Regions from separate parts of the Prevotella sp. LCP21S3_D2 genome, predicted to be linked through region 1. Evidence: riboswitches for the same ligand, from Rfam matches in the RefSeq annotation. Region 1 holds a riboswitch; the other holds the start of a gene.
What was found. A riboswitch is a leader RNA that binds a small molecule or an ion and turns the genes downstream of it on or off. The one in region 1 is predicted to bind S-adenosylmethionine.
Positions count from the first base shown of each region.

Region 1 (3,163 bases):
TAGAGTACCATTTATCGGATTCTTTGGTTAGTCGCTCTACTTTCTTTTTCAATTCATTTATCTCAGACTGCATAAAGCGTTCCTTTATTTCAGATGAATAGTTCCAACCGTCACCATCCTCAGCATGTAAGATTTCAAGCACTTGTTCAAGTGTGTAGGCTTGATAGATATGCTTTGCCTCGTCATATTGAGTATTGATGTTGACGAATGGTTGCCAATGACTTATGAATGAAGACACCTGTATAGGCTCAATCCTGCCGTCTTCAAAAACCTCTGCACAGTGGTTCGTTCCGCTCAATGGACTGCCTGCTAAGTGAAAAACGAGACTGAGATTGCCATCTTTGTCTGTTCGCAAAGCTTTAGGACATTCATTCCACCACTCCAAGTATATGCCCAAGGTTGGTGTATGAAAACCTGATGTTCCTGTATAAGCGAGTACATTTTGAACGGCAACAGGAGCAAGAAACATTCGGCTGTCACGCATGATGCGCTCACTATGTGCCAATAGGTAGAAAGCGTTATCCGTGAAGAGTTTCTTCTGTTGCTCCACGTCTTCTGTTGTTCTTGGTAGAGGCTTACATGGCTTATTGCCAATACTCAGATACGTACCTGTTGCATCCAATTTCATCTTATCGGGTACAAAGTCGTCTTGATGTGATTCTTTTGGAAAGCACTCAAGTACTGCACCATTCATTAGGGTGATGCTGTTTTGTGGCTGTTCTGTGTTATTATGTATCATGTTCCAATATTATTTAATGTATGAATGAAATTCGTTTGCCTAAAATGTGAATATCCTTCGTCTCCAAGAAGTTGTAGTCTATTGGTGGCTCTAAGCCTTGTATAAGACAATCACGGCAAATCATGAGAATCTTTCCTAAGTTATTCTGACCGACAAACGTTCCAATGCCATTGACTTTGCAAGTCTCACTGTTTACCAAACGCTTCAATGCAGTCTTGCTAATCTTTGGATTGCTCGCTTTAGCCTGTCGGACGGTTTCCTTTTTTACCTCAGCTCTTTTTGCTGATAACGCTTGGTTGGTGCATCCCCAAACTTCTTTGGTGTCACCATGTTGTTTGGTCGTGTCCTCTATGATGATAGCGTCATGTGGCAGCTTTAAGAGTAAATTTGCAAAGTCGGCATTACCCATACACTTCTGCCATACAACATAGAGCATCCATTGTATGCGGAAGTCTGCAAAATCTTGACGGATATTAGCTTTGTTTCTCTTTTTGACAAAGCGTTTTGCAGCAAAGCCACTTGTCTGACGCTGCATTTCCTTTTGTACAGACAGATGCTTGTCAGAAGCATCTGAAAACTCGCCACACAAATAAAGCGTCTCTGAGTCTTTCCATGTGATACCTAAAAAAGAGAAAGGATAACCACCTGCCATATTTGAAAAACGGACTTTTATACCGTCTGCTATGTCACTTGCTTTGGCAAATGAGCAACAATGAACCTGTGTAGCATCATACTTCTCTACACGTCCGAGTGAATTTATAAGAGTGTTAAGTTTTGAGCGGTTTGAACCGTATGAATTTGATGATAATTTATTCATAATCAGAATTTTATTAGCGTTTTTTTTGACTAATCGCATGTTTGCCACCGTTATTCTGAACCGGTTGGCACTGAATTAAATCAGTTCGTAATGCTTAAATGGATTACAATGTCATGTATAGACACGACAAAAGAAGCATATAGGCAAAAATGCCGATACACCAATAAGGTTCACCATTAATATGATGAACAGTGCAAATGTTTCTAAACTTGATTTGATTTCTTTCCATAAAGATTTTATTTAAAAGTTTATACTTTTCATGTCGATGCTCCACCGTGGCTGTTCTGCTCGGTTGGCTTCACCTTGTACACAAGGCTACTCTTGACATTTTCGGTTGCAAAGTTAATGTATTTGTAGAAGAAAGACGAAAAAACTGTGCTAAGAATGGTTAATGCGGGACAATTTAGAAAAACATTAAATAGCGTTTTGTGGGTATTGTAAAAAATGAAAAGAGGCTGCCAGAAGCAGCCTCCATTATATATATATTCCTTTTGATGGCTTTTATCAGTAATATTCAATGGCTCTTATAACTTCTCGTCCATCTTTGAATATCCTTTTTGTCCAATTGTTATGAAAATCTCTTTTCTCACTAATGACATCACCGTATGATGGCATGTCATCAATCTCTATACCATTTGTATCGTATTTTATGATAGCCGTTTTGTTGTATGGGTCAACAAGAGAGGATAAAATTCGTTTTTCCTTAATGATACCATTGGGGTAAAAATACAAGGTCATTACAATTTCTTCCCTTCCATATTTGTTTTTTTCAATTAAGTCAACAGTTGTCTTGTCTGCCTTTCTATATTGAAAAGAACTGCCTCCGAGATAGCCACTTGAAGAGATTAGTTTCCCATTATCATAGTGGAAAGTTATATCGCCTACATAAGGGGCTTCATACGAATATTTGGTGAGCATCCCATTCTCGTCATATTCAAACTCGTAGGATTCGTCTCCATGTCCCATACCGTTAGGGTCATCATTCTTATTGTAGCTACTACAACCTATTTTCTTTATTCTCCCATTTAGTCTTTGTCTTTTTAAGTCTGATATTTCATTGTATTTCATTTCAGAATCTGCTTCGCCTTTATCTTGTTGTATGACATTATCCACTCTTATATGTTGATGTTGAAAGAATTTGTCGTTGAAATTGAGTGAAGGTGTGGTATTTGGGGTTAAAGTATTGTTTGCTTCAATGTCATTGGTATAGTTGTTGTTTTCAACATACATATCATCATTACTTTTGTCTTGACTCACATTTTTCACCCCTATTTTTTTTGTACTATCTTTCACCTTTTTGCCTTCTCGGTCAATCTCCCAAACTTTGTCTTTACGATATACTTTGCAAGTGCCATTTTGGAAATTGCCCACTCTATCATATTCCTTTGGCTTTATAATAATGCTACCCAATTTGTCAATGAAGAGATATTTGCCATTCTCGTTGACAACTGCTGCCAATCCCTCTGAATAGTCATGTGCTTGTGGGTAAATGAAAGGCACTGTTTCTTTTCCATCTTCATTGAGAAAACCATACTTATCACCAACTTTTGCCACTAACATATCGTCAGAGTACACACCCAAAGAGTCATATTTTACAGGTATGAAAT
Region 1 is NZ_JBQKHJ010000017.1:16,528-19,690, forward strand. Features, by position in the region: gene ACTQ16_RS11140 (hypothetical protein) at 1-628, opposite strand, end outside; gene ACTQ16_RS11145 (NADAR family protein) at 753-1,556, opposite strand; SAM-I-IV-variant riboswitch at 1,565-1,655, opposite strand; gene ACTQ16_RS11150 (WG repeat-containing protein) at 2,061-3,163, opposite strand, start outside.

Region 2 (3,163 bases), on a different contig from region 1:
AATATAAAAAGTTTTATATTGCGCATCGATTCGGAAACGATGAGTGCCATTGAGGCGTGGGCTGAGGATGAGTTCCGCTCAACCAACGGCCAGCTGCAATGGATCATCGCCGAAGCGCTGCGCAAGGCTGGCAGACTGCCTAAGAAAAAGAAGGCTGCATCAAAGAAAACGAAGGAAGAAGTCGATTTAAATCAAATAGGAGGGGAAAAGAAAGATGAAGAATAAATTATTTTGTTTTGTGCTTGATTTATTCAAAAATGGCGATAAGGAAGAGCAGGCTGGCATCTTTGCGCAAGTCAAGATCTATCGTTCTACAAGTGCTAGGGTCTTTGAATTTATTGTAGGAATCCTGGTTCTTGGCATATGGCTGCTCACCATCAGAAACATCATTCATGCCACATCTGATGATTGGTTTCTGTATATTGTCATAGCTGCGGTAGGTACACTTGTTTCAGTTCAAAACTTGCGTCATAGCTATCATCCCACAGCCATTGATTTGCCTTTCGTCAAGATAGTTAATGCCCGACAGGTATATTATCTTTCTCTCAGCAGTCGCTTTGCTTCTGTAGGATTATCTCTCTTCTTTCTATGGATTAGTTGTGTTGATTTGGTAGATAGCGACGATTTGTTTTTGGGAGGAATGATAGCTTGCTGTGTTCTTTTATGTCTGAACTGTGTATTCTTTATCTATAAGATATACCAGTTGAGAAACTTGGTAGAAGTAGAGAATCCTGAGCCAGCTATCAAAAACGAGAAACTCTTGACTATCGGTGTGTTGGTATTGACGGTGGTTTTAGGTTTTGCGATGCATTGCCTGCCTATTTGGGATGGTATGCCAAGTATATTAAGTAGTTTTTTAAGAGGAATCCTCGTCATAGCAATTGTTGTCGGCATCGTCTGGGTATGCAATAGATACTTCGGCCTTTTCCGTGAAATAGATAAAGACGCCTCCGATTCATCCAGGAAATAGAGGCGACTTCGATTTATTGCAACGATTCTTTATTCCCCGATAATCGTTGCGATGAGGTGTCGGCTTCCGCCTCCTTCTCTGAATTCACAGAGGTAAATTCCCTGCCAGGTACCAAGGTTCAGTCTTCCGTTGGTAATAGGAATGGTGAGCGATACCCCCACCATGCTCGATTTGGCATGAGCCGACATATCCGTAGGCCCTTCATCCTGGTGCAGATATCTTGGGTCACCATCCGGAACCAGTCTTTCGAAGATACCCTTTAAATCATGTCTCACATCAGGGTCGAAGTTCTCGTTCAGCGACAATCCGCAACTGGTATGTCTTACGAAGAGATTCAGTATCCCTGTCTTAGGCAGTGCCGGCATGTTCCTCATCACCTCGTTGGTTACGAGGTGAAAGCCGCGAGGAAGCGGGCGCAAAGAAAATTCAACTTGCTGTATCATATCATTCTTTGTTTTTATATTTCTACTGTTTGTATCTTTCTGATTGTCAATTTACAAAGGTAATTATAATTTTATTATTATAATACTATTATAATGCAAATATAGGAAAGTTTAACCATTTAAGGGAATCTCCTTCAATCAAGTCGAGTATATCTCTTTTAATCAATTCGGGTATTTCTCTTGCTATCTGCTACCCCGAAAAAACTTCTTCTTTAGAAGAAGGAAAAAAACAGGAAAAAATAATCCCGAAAAAATTTGGTGGTTTCAGAATAATGATGTACTTTTGCACCCGAAATCAAGCATTAAGAGTTGCCCAGTTGCGGCACACCAACCGAGTTTCGCATAGAGATAACCACGGTGGTAAAAGAATGTGTAAGTGTTTAACAACTTAAAATAATTATCTTTATGAATCCAAATTCAGATTTAAAGAACAATGAGAGTGTAATGGCAGCGAATGCCGAGTCATCAACAATTAAGGCAGCTAATGCTGAGTCATCAACTGTTGGTGCAGACTATGCCGAGTCAAGAATTTCAGAGTATGCAGCCCGCTTTGCTGCATACAGCGATGAGCGTTTGAAGCAGACCATAGATCATGAGCGCAAGGTTCGTGGTTGGGGCAGCGAACGCAGCTACTTCCTCGCCGCCCTGCGAGGAGAGTGTGAGAAACGAGGCATTGATTACTGCTAATCAAGCCCCATCTGTGGAAATCTGTGAATTGAAAATCGGTGGCCGAAGGGAAAGCCAAATCTGTGGGAGTTTATGACTTGAATTCCTCGATGAAGGGTTGCAGGTTTCCACCTCTTGGCGAGTTATGGTCTTCAAGGATGGCGAAGGCGATGAGCTTGTACTTGTCCATGAACTCCTTCTCGTCGATGACTTCGTGAAACAGTCTTGCGATATGTTTCGGAGGATTGTGGAAGGCACCGCAACCGAATGCACCGAGCACGATGCTGTCGTGTCCGTTCAGCAGACCGATACGCAGCATCGTCCTCATTTTGTTCTTTGTCAATGCGGCATCTTCTTCACAGATGTTCCCATCTCTATCTAAATCAGGATGATTGATGGCGGCTACTGCCACGAACGACATATAGTAAGGAGTATCGAGCAAGGCAAAGTTATCCTTGGCTCCAGCCCTGAATACGGTAGCGTCTGGCACATAGATACCTCCGAATCTCACAGGCATCGGATATTGGAACTTGCTTTTCTCCAGACCGTAATCCTCGGCATATTCCGCATAGCGATACATAGAGAGAAAGAGGTTGGTGCTGCGGAAGAGGCTTTCCTCCTGTGCCCGGCTTCCGTTCTTCACGCCACCACCCGGGTTGCGCCGGCTTGCCAGGTTGAGAACCACGGGATTGTATCCTTCCTGTTGCAACTGATGACCGCAATGGATGCTGTCGTCATTCTTCACTATAATCTTGGTGGAACCTTCTGCAAGACTAGGTATATTAGAAGCATCCAGTGGTTTGGTATAGAATCTGCTTCCCCTCAGCATCTTCGTGTTGTCGGGCAGTTTCACTTCCTCCCCATTCTCAGATGTGTAATGTCCCTTCAGTACAATATCTATAGTTTGCTGATACACGTCAGCCAGTTGTCTTCTGTCGTTTATCATGATTTCTTCTGTTTATTTTGTTTGTGTCACTAAAAATCCGTTCTTTTTGGCAAAATTATAAGTTTTCTTTGTATTCTCCAAACTTTTATATATAAAATATGTGGTATTCTCGATATTTCTTTGTAAATTTGCCCACAA
Region 2 is NZ_JBQKHJ010000008.1:34,181-37,343, forward strand. Features, by position in the region: gene ACTQ16_RS07220 (DNA-binding protein) at 1-225, shown strand, start outside; gene ACTQ16_RS07225 (hypothetical protein) at 215-970, shown strand; gene ACTQ16_RS07230 (secondary thiamine-phosphate synthase enzyme YjbQ) at 1,000-1,413, opposite strand; SAM-I-IV-variant riboswitch at 1,708-1,819, shown strand; gene ACTQ16_RS07235 (hypothetical protein) at 1,819-2,100, shown strand; gene ACTQ16_RS07240 (TIGR02452 family protein) at 2,171-3,025, opposite strand.
Region 2: another riboswitch for S-adenosylmethionine. It lies ahead of ACTQ16_RS07235 (hypothetical protein); the one in region 1 lies ahead of ACTQ16_RS11145 (NADAR family protein).